Linked DNA regions of Aliamphritea hakodatensis. The protein of the gene in region 2 binds, or shares a complex with, the protein of the main gene of each other region. Links are inferred from orthologs where the notes say so. Each region holds a gene or a part of one and is shown on either strand. Other genes may lie near its edges.

Region 1 (4,124 bases), 1.0 Mb from region 2 along the record:
AACCAGTTTGTCCTTGGTCTGAGAAGAGAACTTCGGATCTGGCACTTTAACCGAGATAATGGCCGTCAGACCTTCACGGCAGTCATCACCAGTGGTGCTGGTTTTGCCGGTTTTGTTCAGCTTTTCGCTTTCAATGTAGGTGTTCAGACCACGGGTCAGCGCAGTACGGAAACCCGATAAGTGAGTACCGCCATCACGCTGTGGAATGTTGTTGGTAAAGCAGTGAATGCTTTCCTGGAAACTGTCATTCCACTGCATGGCCACTTCCACACCCACACCGTTTTCATGGGTGGTGTTAAAGTGGAACATTTTGTTGATCGGAGACTTGTTGTTATTCAGGAATTCAACGAAGGATCCCAGACCGCCTTCATAGGCAAACAGTTCTTCATCACCGGAACGCTCGTCTATCAGACGAATAGCCACGCCGGAGTTCAGGAACGACAGCTCACGTAAACGCTTGGCCAGCAGGTCAAATTTGAATTCGATGTTCTTGAAGGTGTCTTCAGATGGCCAGAAACGGCACAGCGTACCTGATGTGTCTGTCTGGCCAACAACCTTCAGCGGCTCGTCAGGCTCACCGTGACGGTAAGTTTGTTCATGCACGTCACCGTTACGGCGGATGGTCAGCTTCAGCTTGGAAGACAGGGCGTTTACAACGGATACACCTACACCGTGCAGGCCACCGGATACCTTATAAGAGTTGTCATCAAACTTACCACCGGCGTGCAGCACGGTCATGATAACTTCAGCGGCAGAAACACCTTCTTCTTCGTGGATATCTGTCGGAATACCCCGGCCGTTATCCGATACACTGACGCTCTCATCAGCATGGATAATGACCTTGATTTCACTGCAGTAGCCGGCCAGTGCTTCATCGATGGAGTTATCCACGATTTCAAACACCATGTGGTGCAGGCCGCTACCGTCATCGGTATCGCCGATATACATACCCGGGCGCTTGCGAACCGCATCAAGGCCCTTTAAGACCTTAATACTGGAAGAATCGTAATCCTGATTTTCGCCGCTCATAAACTCTCCTGATGCTGGGTGACTAATTCACCCTGGTGTATCTCATGGAAACTCACCTGAGTCTCCTGAGACCAAAACTCGCTCAATGTTGTTTTATCCACACAGGTGATAAAACACTGATTACTGGTTTTTTCTAAGTAGCTGCAAAACAACCGGCTGTGCTGCTCGTCCAGTTCGGACGGTAAATCATCAATCAGATAAACACAGGCCCGGCTGTTGAGCTTATAAAATAATGCACCCTGTGCCAGCTTTAATGCGCTGACAACAATCTTCTTCTGGCCCCGGGAAAGCCGTTCTGCAGCATTATGTCCGTCGGCCTTAACCCTCAGGTCAGCCCGCTGCGGCCCGGCACTGGTAAAACCCTGTTTCCGGTCCCGCACTAAATTATCGGCCAGCACGGCATCCAGACCGCGTTTCTGATCCCAGCCGCAGCTGAATCCCAACTCTATTTCGAGGTTTGGCAGCAGGCCTGCAAGTACCTGATCGAACTCAGGTTTGAGCAGCGCCAGATAGTCTTCCCTCAGGTGGTTCAGCTGCTCAGAATAGGTGACTAACTCACGGTCCCATATCTGGCGCATTGAAGGATCGATTTTACCATATTTCAGCAAAGAATTACGCTGTTTTAAGACTCTTTTAAAGCCTCGCCACAGACGAATAAACAGCGGATCCGTATGAAACACGCCCCAATCGATAAATGCCCGCCGGATTGCCGGGCTGCCTTCCAGAATCTGGAAGGTTTCAGAGTTAATGACCTGAATCGGTAACAGCTCAGCGAGGGTGGTTAAATCAATGTCTGCACCGGCATAACGCATGCGGCTGGCGCCTTCCAGGCTGCGCTCCACGCCTAATGGTTGAGATGTTCCCGTTGCCATCGCATCCACTTCAGCAAACACCAGACACTGATCCGTACCACTGCGGATCAGATGACGCAGCTTGTTGGTCCGGAATGAACGGGTCAGGCCCAGTATATGAATGGCTTCCAGCAGGCTACTTTTACCGCTGCCATTGGCACCGTGGATAATGTTGATATGTGCAGAAGGGGTGAAGCTGATGTCAGCGAGGTTGCGTACCTGCTGCACCCTGAGAGTAGTTAAGGGCATAGACGCGAAGGGCAGGTGATCTCAGACATTAAAGGGAGGACTCACGCCCGCCGTCACAAAACGGTGCCGGCGGGCGTGAGGAATTACATACGCATTGGCATAACAACGAACAGGGAACCGCCGTCGTCCAGACCTTCAACCAGCGCACTGCTGTTAGAGTCAGACAACGTAAAGCGAACCACTTCAGAGTTCACAATCGACAGTACATCCAGCAGGTAGTTAACGTTAAAGCCGATTTCCAGGCTGTCACCATCGTAATCCACTGCAACGGTTTCTTCCGCTTCTTCCTGTTCCGGGTTATTCGCCATGACCTGCAGGTAACCACTGGTCAGGGACAGGCGTACACCGCGGTATTTCTCATTCGACAGGATCGCGATACGGCTGAATACCTGACGCAGTTCCTGCCGGGTGCCCAGCATGAACTTGTCGCCACCCTGAGGAATAACGCGCTGATAATCCGGGAACTTGCCGTCAACCAGCTTGGAAGTGAAGGTAAAATCACCGGCATGGGCACGGATGTGATTAGCCCCCACAACCAGGCGTACTTCTTCGTCACCGCCCTGTAACAGACGGGCCAGTTCCAGAATACCTTTACGGGGTACGATGAACTGATGCGGTGAGGTGCTGTTGGTTTCAACGTCAGTCACACTGGTGGCCAGACGGTGGCCATCGGTGGATACCGCACGCAGGGTATTATCGTTCACTTCCAGCAGCATACCGTTCAGGTAGTAACGGACGTCCTGCTGCGCCATGGAGAAGCCGGTCTGATCGATCAGATGGCGTACCTGGCTCTGGGATACCGTCAGCTCGAATGCTTCGGGGCTGTCTTCCACATTCGGGAATTCAGCAGCAGGCAGGGTAGACAGTGTAAAGCGGCTGCGGCCAGCCTTGATCACCATCTTCTGACCGGTCAGCGTCAGCTCGATAATGGCGCTGTCCGGCAGTGACTTACAGATGTCCATCAGCTTACGGGCCGGCACGGTAATAGACCCTGCTTCAGCCGGCTCTTCCAGCTCAACCCGGCCAACCAGTTCCACTTCCAGGTCTGTACCTGTCATCGACAACTGGTTGCCTTCGGCGACCAACAGAATGTTTGAAAGCACTGGCAACGTCTGGCGACGCTCAACGACACCGGCAACCAGCTGCAATGGCTTGATCAGCGCTTCTCTAGAAATAACAAACTTCATGTTTTCCTACCCTTCATTAATCAGAGACCTTGCACGTTGTAGTGAGCAAAGGTCGCAATCTGCAAACTACGCCGTTAAGTGACGTAACAGGTTCTGATAATCCTCTCTTATATCCGTATCGCTCTCGCGCAATTCTGCCACCTTGCGGCAACCATGCAAAATGGTTGTATGATCACGTCCACCGAAAGCATCACCAATCTCAGGCAGGCTGTGATTGGTCAGTTCCTTGGACAGACTCATTGCCACCTGGCGGGGCCTTGCAACTGAGCGGCTGCGACGTTTGGACAGCAGGTCAGACACCTTAATCTTATAGTACTCGGCAACCACGCGTTGGATGTTATCTATACTAACCTGTTTGTCTTGCAATGCCAGCAAGTCTTTCAGGGATTCTTTAATAAACGGCGTGGTAATGGCGTTGCCGGTGAAGTGCGCGTTGGCGATGACCCGCTTCAGGGCACCCTCCAGCTCACGCACATTGGAACGAATCTTTTGAGCCAGGAAGAATGCGGCATCATCCGGCAGACGGACCTGCGCTTCTTCGGCTTTCTTCATCAGAATGGCCACCCGGGTTTCCAGTTCCGGCGGCTCAATCGCAACGGTTAATCCCCAGCCGAAGCGGGACTTCAGCCGTTCTTCAACGCCGTTGATCTCTTTCGGATACCGGTCGCTGGTCAGGATCATTTGCTGACCACCCTCTAACAGGGCATTGAAGGTATGGAAAAACTCTTCCTGGGAACGCTCTTTGCCGGCGAAGAACTGAATATCATCGATCAGCAGGGCATCCACCGAGCGGTAATACCGTTTAAAG
Region 2 (5,318 bases):
GGCTGGCCACCGGGAAGATATGTTCATCCATCAGCCGTTCAGTGTCTGGTCCGGCATTTTCACTGTCCAGGGAATAGTCGATGAGCAGATCAAAGCCGGTGTGTTTATCAGGATCGACCAGCGAGGTTTCAGCAAAGGCGGAAACCTTGATCTGTGGATATTCCAGACTGAAATGCCTGAGTTTGGGGATCAGCCATTTAAAGACCAGTGACGGGGTGGAATACAGCCGCAGTTCGGAATGTTCAGATTGCTGCAATTCGTGAATGGCTCCACTGATCCGGCTGACTGCCTGATCAGTGACCTGTTGCAGCATTGCACCGGCAGACGTTAGCCGGATACCGTCCGGCTGACGGGTAAACAGTTGTAACCCCAACTGGGTTTCCAGCTTGCGGATTTGCTGACTGACGGCTCCGGTGGTGATGTGCAGTTCCCGGGCGGCGGCGGTAAAACTCAGATGGCGGGCACAGGCGGAAAAGTACACCAGGGTGGTAAATATCCGGGGATGTAAGTCTGTCATAGATTGCCTGTAGTTTTTCTAAAGGGGTATTTAAAAGGTATCGTTTGTTTATAGCGCGCTTTGTATTCAGGATACAGCCTGTTGATGAGTATTACTAAAGCCATTCACCTGAATGGGAATACGGGAGAGAGATTGTGTCATCACTGAATCTGACCGCTGAACAGCAGGATCACTTACGTGCAGCTACACCACAGTTATGGTTAAACCCGCAGTATCTGCAGGATCGGGCGATTCTGGCAGCGCCTGAGGTTGATGCACTTTATGAGGCAGAAGCTAGGCTACAGCGCTTTGCCCCCTTGCTGGCAATCCTGTTTCCTGAGTTACAGGCCAGTGGCGGTCTGATCGAGTCAGGCCTGACGGATACACAGCCGTTTGGCACTGAATTTACAAAGGGCTGCGAAGGCCGGTTATTCCTGAAAGCGGATCATCAGTTGCCGGTGGCCGGTTCGATTAAAGCCCGGGGCGGCATTCATGAAGTACTGTGCTTCGCGGAAGCGCTGGCCCGGCAGGAAGGGTTGCTGGATGCTGAAGGGGATTACAGGGCCCTGAACAATGCCGCTGCTAAGGAGGTCTTTTCCCGCTACAGGGTTTCAGTGGGCAGTACCGGCAATCTGGGGCTGAGCATTGGCATCATGAGTGCGGCGCTGGGTTTCAAAGCCGAAGTGCATATGTCTGCGGATGCCAAAGACTGGAAGAAGCAGCGCCTGACTGACCGGGGCGTGAAAGTGATTGAGCATCAGGCGGATTACGGTGCCGCAGTGGCCGCCGGCCGTGCCGCTGCTGAAGCCGACCCTTACGGATACTTTGTTGATGATGAACGTTCGCCTCATCTGTTTATGGGTTATGCCGTCGCCGCGCTGCGGCTGGAATCCCAGTTACAGGCCGCCGGGGTCAGGGTGGATGCTGAGCACCCTCTGTTTGTATATTTGCCAGCGGGAGTTGGCGGTGCGCCGGGTGGTATAGCTTTTGGCCTGAAGATGCTGTTTGGCCGCTATGTGCACTGTTTTTTTGCTGAGCCGGTACAGGCGCCCTGCATGTTACTGGGTATGGCTGGAAATGCAGGTGATGCGCCTGTCAGCGTGAGCGAATTTGGGCTGAGCATTGATACCGAGGCCGACGGACTGGCGGTAGGGACCGCTTCCCAGTGGGTGTGTGACGCGACCCGTAATCTGATTTCCGGAGTGTATACGGCACCGGACGCGTCTTTATACCGGCAGCTTTACCGGCTAAAGCAGTTCGCGGATACCGAGGTAGAGCCGTCTGCCGCGATTGGTTGCCTGGGACCGGAAGTGCTGACAGGGGAGGCTGGCAGGGCGTATCTGCAGGCGCATAAGTTGGAAGGGCTGATGAAAAATGCCACCCATATCGCCTGGCTGACCGGGGGGAGTTTTGTACCTGAGCAAGAGTACGGGCGTTATCTGGATAAAGCCCGGGTGATTGCCGGCGTATAGCAGATCAGTGGATCTCAGCCAGCCCCAGCTCGATGCCGCTGAGGCGCAGCACAATGCTGTTAAGGGTTAACCAGGCATCACCCGGTGCGCCCTTGATTTGCTGGTCAACCGTCATGCACTGGCTGAGCATCTGCTGCAGTGCCTGCGGAGCAATGCGGCGGGCAGCAGCCTGCAGCTGGCCTTTGCGCTTACCCCAGATACGTTCTTTCTGGCAGATAGCCTCGTATTGCTGGCCCTGAGCCAGGCCCTGCTGAACGGTCAGCAGGGTGCGCACTTCACGGCTGATGGCCCACAGGGCGACCGGCGCTTCGGTGCCTTCCTGACGCAGTACCTGAATGATCTTGTTACAGCGGGCGGTCTGTTGCAGCAGGGCGGCGTCTACCAGACCATAGATATCGTAGCGGGAGCTGTCGGACACGCTGTCGATCACCTGATCGGCGTCCAGTGTTTGTCCGGGGTAGAGCAGGTTAAGCTTATCCAGTTCCTGCTTAGCTGCCAGCAAGTTGCCTTCCACCCGCTCGCACAGCAGCTGGACGGCATCCCGGTCGAGGGTCAGGCCAATCTGCTTTGCCCGGTTATTCAGCCAGCCGGGTAACTGCTGCGCTTCTACCGGCCAGATCTGAACGATCATGCCGGTTTTGTCGATGGCTTTAAACCAGGCGCTTTTCTGCGCCGCACCGTCGAGCTTATCAGCGATGATCAGCAGGACGTTGTCCGGTGCCGGGTTGGCGAGATATTCACGGAGAATTTCACTGGCTTGCTTATTGGGCTTGCTGCCCCCTAAGCGCAGTTCGATAATTTTCTTTTCAGCGAAAAGTGACAGGGCGTTGGCGCATTCCAGCAGGTAGGTCCATTTGAAATTAGCTTCGGCGTGCAGGGTTTCCCGTTCCGAGAAACCCTGATCAACCAGATACTGACGCAGGAGGTCACAACTTTCTTCAATCAGCAGTGGTTCGTCACCGGTCACCAGATAAACCGGTAGCGGTGCGCCCTTAAGCTGGCTGGCAAGTTGTTCCGGCTTGGCCTTCATGGCGAATTACTGCGCTGGTTTGATGGCGCTGTAAATCCGAACGATCTGGTCAGCCAGACGTTCAGACATTTCAGTGCGCAGCTGGGATTCTTCTGCGTCACTGGCGGTTTGCGCGTTCGCATCGTAATCGTAAGTACGGTCAAGGCGCAGGGTTTGCGGCGCCACCACGATTTCGTTATTCCGGTCGAGAATTTCGAAGGTGATGGTGGTGCGCAGTTCATACTCATCAACACTGTTGCTGGAGCTGATGGTTGAAGTTCTGCGTTCCTGACGTTCTTCCAGCAGGTTAATCCGGTAGTTGGCTTCAATATTGCCCACCAGTTTCACGTCGTTCGCCTTCAGGTTACGTTCCAGCGGACGAAACACCGAATAGTTTTCCCTGCCGGTTTTATTGATAACCGCCAGCTTAAGGCTTTCATCAAGGCTGATGATGCCCTTCAGCTGAAAACCACAGGCACTCAGAAAGAGTGCCATAACGGTGATCGCAAAAAACCTGTGCAGCGAAAATGTCCGTGGGCTCTGGTGGGTCATGCTTAATTCCTTTTGGGCCGGTTTAACCAACGACAATGTTGACCAGTTTGTTAGGTACAACGATCTGCTTACGGATTGTCTTATCTGCCATGTGCTTCTGAACAGAGTCATCTGCCAGTGCCGTGTGCAGGACAATGCTTTCATCCGCGTCAGCCGGAACCTGAATTTTGGCACGTACCTTACCGTTCACCTGAACAACCATCTGGATGCTGCTGCGAACCATGGCCGATTCGTCGAATTCAGGCCATGGAGAGTCCAGCAGATTTTCGGCATAACCCAGCTTGTTCCACAGCTCATGGGTAATGTGCGGCGTGATCGGCGACAGCAGTTTAACCGCTGCAGACAGCGCTTCATGGCTGACCGCACGGCCCTGATCGCTGGCATCAACAAACTTGCTGATGGCGTTGCACAGTTCCATAACCGCGGCAATGGCGGTATTGAAGGTCTGACGACGCTCAATATCATCACCGACTTTCTTAATGGTTTCATGGGTTTTCAGACGCAGGGCTTTCTGCGCATCATTCAGTGCTTCAGGGTCCAGGGCAACCGCTTCACCCGGCATTTGCAGGTGGTCGAAGACCAGTTTCCACAGGCGGCGCATGAAGCGGTGTGCACCTTCCACACCTGAATCAGACCATTCCAGCGACTGTTCCGGCGGTGCTGCAAACATCATGAACAGGCGGACGGTATCGGCACCGTACTTATCGATCATCATTTGCGGATCGATACCGTTGTTCTTGGACTTGGACATCTTACCCATGCCTGCGGATTCAACCGGCAGGCCGTCTTCTGTGTGGATCGCCTGAGTAATGCGGCCTTTCTCGTCACGTTCGACAGTCACATCCTGCGGGGAGATCCAGTCTTTGGCACCTTTTTCGTCTTCACGGAAGTAGGTCTCAGCCAGAACCATGCCCTGACACAGCAGGCGCTCGAACGGCTCGTCGGAGTTGACCAGGCCTTCATCACGCATCAGCTTGTGGAAGAAACGTGAGTACAGCAGGTGCAGAATGGCGTGTTCGATACCGCCAATGTACTGGTTAACCGGCAGCCAGTAGTTGGCCTGTTCCGGGTTCAGCATGGTGTCGGCGTTACGGCAGGCGTAACGGGCGTAGTACCAGGACGATTCCATAAAGGTATCGAAAGTATCCGTTTCACGTTCAGCATCGCCGCCACATTTAGGGCAGGTTGTCTGAATGAAGCTGTCCATCTTCTTGATCGGCGAGCCGACACCGTCGAACTCAACGTCAGTTGGCAGTACAACCGGTAACTGATCTTCCGGAACCGGTACAGGACCACAGCTGTTGCAGTTGATGATTGGGATCGGTGTACCCCAGTAGCGCTGACGGGAAACACCCCAGTCGCGCAGACGGTAGTTGATCGTAACCTTGCCCTTGCCTTTGGATTGCAGCTCAGATGAGATCGCTTTGAATGCCATGTCAAAGTCCAGATCATCGAAGTCGCCGGAATTCACCAGAATACCTTTTTCGGTATAGGCTTCGCTGCTCAGGTCGTATTCGGCGCTGTCATCTGCCGGGCGAATAACCTGCTGGATATTCAGACCGTATTTGGTGGCGAATTCGTAATCACGCTGATCGTGCGCAGGTACGGCCATAACAGCACCTGAGCCGTAATCCATCAGGACGAAGTTGGCCGTCCAGACGGGGACTTTCTTGCCTGTCAGTGGGTGAACCGCGTCAATGCCAAGTGCGAAGCCTTTCTTCTCCATGGTCGCCATGTCGGCTTCGGCCACTTTCATGTTTTTGCATTCGTCGATGAATGCCGCCAGTTC
Region 3 (4,220 bases), 380 kb from region 2 along the record:
TCAATCAGCTGTCACTGGGTACGGTGACAACCTCTGTTGGCATTGCGGTATACCCACAACATGCCGCATCAATGGACGATGCGATCAGGCTGGCAGACGAAGCCCTCTATATGGCGAAGCAAAATGGTCGCGACCGGGCCGAGGTGGCTGTGCTGAGTGGCACTGAGTGCCGTGAAAAGCTGACTGAGCCTGTGGAAAGTGTCTGATAAGCCTCAGTAATGGTTTTCAGGCATCAGGTGAATGGAGAGGGGATCTGTCTGATGAAAGTTTTTGCTGATTATTCCCGGGCTTAAGCTGGCACTGTCGGGCGGTTATCGTTAGCATGTGAGCTTATTTATTTGTACTGCTTAATTTAAGCCTGTTTCTGGGCTTACCGGATAAGAATCATCACATCATGAGTTATCAGGTCCTGGCGCGAAAATGGCGCCCCGCAACATTTCAGGAGATGGTTGGTCAGGAGCACGTGCTTAAGGCACTGGTGAACGCTCTCGACGATGATCGTCTGCATCATGCCTACCTGTTTACAGGCACTCGCGGGGTGGGCAAAACCTCGATAGCGCGGTTATTTGCCAAGTCACTGAACTGTGCCAATGGTGTTTCTTCTTCTCCCTGTGGTAAATGCGCACCCTGTCAGGAAATCAGCGAAGGCCGTTTTGTTGACCTGATTGAGGTGGATGCGGCGTCACGTACCAAGGTTGAAGATACCCGTGAGCTGCTGGAAAACGTTCAGTACGCGCCGACCCACGGTCGCTACAAAGTTTACCTCATCGATGAGGTGCACATGTTGTCGACCCATTCTTTCAATGCGCTGCTGAAGACGCTGGAAGAACCGCCTCCCCACGTTAAGTTTCTTTTAGCAACGACTGACCCACAGAAGTTGCCGGTGACGATTCTGTCCCGCTGTTTGCAGTTCAATCTGAAGAACATGATTCCCGAGCGGATCGTTGATCACCTTCGGCATGTACTGACTCAGGAATCCATTAAATTTGAAGAGCCGGCGCTGTGGTTGCTGGCCCGCTCAGCTGATGGCTCCATGCGGGACGCCATGAGTCTGACGGATCAGGCGATTGCATTTGGTGCCGGTGAGATTAATGAAGCAGATGCCCGTTCTATGCTGGGCACTATTGATCAGCGCCTGGTGTACCGTTTGCTTGACAGCCTGGTGGCGCAAAACGCCAAAGATATGCTGGCGACGGTCAGTGATCTGGCGCAGTTTTCCCCGGATTACAATACGGTTTTGGGAGATCTGATCAGTCTGTTGCACCGGATAGCTCTGGGGCAGGTGATGCCGGATGCCGTTGATAATGGTATGGGAGACCGCGATCAGGTGCTTGAACTGGCACGCCAGCTATCTGCTGAAGACGTGCAGTTATATTATCAGGTCGCTTTGCTGGGCCGTAAAGATTTGCCCTATGTGCCGGATGCCCGTGAAGGGTTGGAAATGGTCATGTTACGGATGCTGGCGTTCCGTCCGGCATCTGCACCGCCGCGAAGCGGTGATAAGCCGCAATCAGTGTCGGCTGTTTCTGACGGCGGGGCTGAACCGTCGGAAGATGCTCAGAGCAGCCCGCCACCGGCCGCTCAGGCGGTTGCGCCTGCGCCTGAAAATGTACCTGCACCGGCGACGGAACAGGCATCTGAACCCGTGACGCCTCCTCCGGCAGCGCCCGTTGCAGCACCTTCTGAAGTTTCGGTCGTCGCCGCACAATCTGAAGTATCAGCCGGGCTGTCTCAGCCGGTTGCACAGGCGCCTGCTGCACCTATACAGCCGTCTGTACAGGCCGCCGCGCCGGCAGTTGCTGAGCCAGCTCCGCAGCCGGTTGCCGAAAGTGCTCCGGTTGCCCGCGAGCCGGTTGCTGCTCAAGTTCCGGAACATGATGTACCGCCGTGGGAAGAGCCGCCGGCTTATGATGAGTCGTATTTTTCAGGTGCACCGCAGGAGGCGTCTGAACCGTCAAAAAAGCCTGAAGAGGTGAAGCAGCCATCGGCAGCGATGGCTCAGGATACGGCTGTGGCTGAACACCCGGCACCGGCAGTGATGACAGCGCCGACGAATGTCGCGGACGGTTATATTGCTGAGCCTGTGGCGGAAGAAATCTCCCGGCAACTGGCTGAGCTGGATGTATCTCAGTGGGTGCTGCTGGTGGATGCGTTGGGGCTGGCAGGGATGACGTACATGATTGCCGCCAATACCTCACTTGAGGCTGTCAGTGATGGAGTGTTCAGATTCCACTATGCTGATGAACAGAGAAATATTCTCAATGAGGTTCACACTGACCGCATTTCTGCAGCGCTGAGCGATTATTTTCAGCAACCACTTCAGGTAGAATTCGAACTGGGAATCTTTAGCCGGGAGACGCCGAGCCTGTATCGTTCGCGCAAAAAGTCAGAGCGACTGGCTCAGGCCGTGACCGCGATTGAAACCGATGCAACGGTGCAGGCTATTATTGAGCGTTTTGGCGGGCGGATTGATATTTCCTCCGTTGAGCCTATTGATGCTCCGGTAACGCTGCATTAATTCAGACATTACAGTTTTGCTTAGCCGGCACCTGTGTTGCTGGCGACAGATATATAAATATCGAGGTTTATTATGATGAAAGGTGGAATGGGCAACCTGATGAAGCAGGCCCAGAAAATGCAGGAAGAACTGCAAAAAGCCCAGGAAGAAGTCGCCAAAGCGGAAGTCAACGGTGAGTCAGGTGCCGGTATGGTGAAGATCGTCATGAATGGCCGTCATGATGTAAAGCGCGTTGATATTGACGACAGCCTGATGACAGAAGATAAAGAAATTCTGGAAGACCTGATTGCCGCGGCAGTAAATGATGCGGTGCGCAAAGTCGAGTCTGCCAGCCAGGAGCGTATGGCCAAAGTAACCGGTGGTATGGGTATGCCGCCAGGCTTCAATATGCCGTTCTAAGGGGCGTTTATGTCATTCAGTCCCTTGATTCAGTCGCTGGTTGAGGCATTTCGCTGCTTGCCCGGCGTCGGACCGAAAACCGCTCAGCGTATGGCGTTTCATATGCTGGAGCGTGACCGGGAAGGTGGTATTAAACTGTCTGAAACCTTACAGCTGGCCATTGAAAACGTGGGCCGCTGTAGCCGGTGCCGGACATTATCTGAGCACGAGCTGTGCGATATCTGCGACGACAGTAGCCGTGACCGTTCGAAGCTGTGTATTCTGGAAACGCCGGTGGATGTGCTGGCTGTCGAGCAGACCGGCGGTTTTAACGGTCAGTATTTTGTGCTGATGGGGCATTTGTCCCCGATTGACGGAATCGGCCCTCAGGATCTGGGGCTTGATGTGTTGCTTCAGCAGATTGACGGTGCCGGCATTGAAGAAATTATACTGGCAACCAATCCGACGGTTGAAGGCGAAGCAACCGCTCACTATATCGCCGAGCAGGTTAAAGATATGGGGATAAAAGTCACCCGTATTGCTCACGGGGTGCCGGTGGGCGGCGAGCTTGAATTTGTTGATGGTGGCACGCTGGCGCATGCGCTGGCCGGTCGCCGTTCACTTCTCTGAAATGCCTTTTGCAGGAACTGTTTATGAATGCTGAAAGTGCAGCATCTTACGATTATTTAGCGCTTGAAGAGGCTGCCAAAACACCGGTCTGGGTGCGCACCGATGACGCGCTGGCAGAATGCTGCCGGCACTGGCTGACACTGCCACTCATTGCTCTGGATACCGAGTTTATCCGGGTCGATACTTTTTATCCCCTGCCGGGGCTGATTCAGGTGGCGGATGACCGTCACTGCTATCTGCTGGACCCTCTGACGCTTGAAAATTACGCGCCACTGGTAGAGGTGTTCCGTGCTGAGTCGGTGCTGAAGGTTCTGCATGCCTGCAATGAAGATTTAGAATTATTTCTCTACATGCTGGGGGAGATGCCTTCGCCGGTGTTTGATACTCAGGTTGCAGCCGGTTTTCTGGGCTGGGGCTTTTCAATGGGGTATCAGCGAATCGTTGAGCATGCGCTGAGCGTGGCGATCGGCAAGGGGGAAACCCGTTCCGACTGGCTGCAGCGGCCGCTGACCGCTGCGCAGGAGCATTACGCCACGCTGGATGTGGCGTATCTGCCGGCACTGTACCTGAAACAGAAAGACGCACTGGATGCCCGGAACATGACAAGCTGGGTGGAAGATGAGTTACAGGTCTTGCTGGCCAGTATCCCCGATCGGGACCCGGACGGCGTGCATTATTATAAGCGCTTCAGTCA

The links.
Region 1: the proteins of holA (region 2) and dnaN are in contact, whole or in part, in a cryo-EM structure (PDB 8GIZ), measured with the Escherichia coli proteins. The link is inferred for Aliamphritea hakodatensis from one-to-one orthologs.
Region 3: the proteins of holA (region 2) and dnaX are in contact, whole or in part, in a cryo-EM structure (PDB 8GIZ), measured with the Escherichia coli proteins. The link is inferred for Aliamphritea hakodatensis from one-to-one orthologs.

Annotation. Positions count from the first base shown.
Region 1 is NZ_AP025281.1:1,176-5,299, reverse strand. What follows is about bases 1,265-4,124. They hold dnaN (DNA polymerase III subunit beta), read right to left. Parts: upstream 3,317-4,124; coding sequence 2,213-3,316; downstream 1,265-2,212. Other genes in these bases: dnaA (chromosomal replication initiator protein DnaA), read right to left, coding at 3,383-4,124; recF (DNA replication/repair protein RecF), read right to left, coding at 1,265-2,129. Outside these bases: gyrB (DNA topoisomerase (ATP-hydrolyzing) subunit B), read right to left, coding at 1-1,029; more of recF, read right to left, coding at 1,026-1,264. UniProt on the Escherichia coli protein: Confers DNA tethering and processivity to DNA polymerases and other proteins. Acts as a clamp, forming a ring around DNA (a reaction catalyzed by the clamp-loading complex) which diffuses in an ATP-independent manner freely and bidirectionally along dsDNA.
Region 2 is NZ_AP025281.1:1,039,139-1,044,456, forward strand. Bases 986-3,773 are described here. They hold holA (DNA polymerase III subunit delta), read right to left. Parts: upstream 2,999-3,773; coding sequence 1,973-2,998; downstream 986-1,972. Other genes in these bases: dsdA (D-serine ammonia-lyase), read left to right, coding at 986-1,968; PCI15_RS04720 (LPS-assembly lipoprotein LptE), read right to left, coding at 3,005-3,529; leuS (leucine--tRNA ligase), read right to left, coding at 3,552-3,773. In the rest of the region: PCI15_RS04705 (LysR family transcriptional regulator), read right to left, coding at 1-517; more of dsdA, read left to right, coding at 652-985; more of leuS, read right to left, coding at 3,774-5,318. UniProt on the Escherichia coli protein: Part of the beta sliding clamp loading complex, which hydrolyzes ATP to load the beta clamp onto primed DNA to form the DNA replication pre-initiation complex.
Region 3 is NZ_AP025281.1:1,422,241-1,426,460, forward strand. What follows is about bases 1-2,956. They hold dnaX (DNA polymerase III subunit gamma/tau), read left to right. Parts: upstream 1-394; coding sequence 395-2,518; downstream 2,519-2,956. Other genes in these bases: PCI15_RS06480 (sensor domain-containing diguanylate cyclase), read left to right, coding at 1-206; PCI15_RS06490 (YbaB/EbfC family nucleoid-associated protein), read left to right, coding at 2,591-2,917; recR (recombination mediator RecR), read left to right, coding at 2,927-2,956. Also shown: more of recR, read left to right, coding at 2,957-3,526; rnd (ribonuclease D), read left to right, coding at 3,550-4,220. UniProt on the Escherichia coli protein: Part of the beta sliding clamp loading complex, which hydrolyzes ATP to load the beta clamp onto primed DNA to form the DNA replication pre-initiation complex.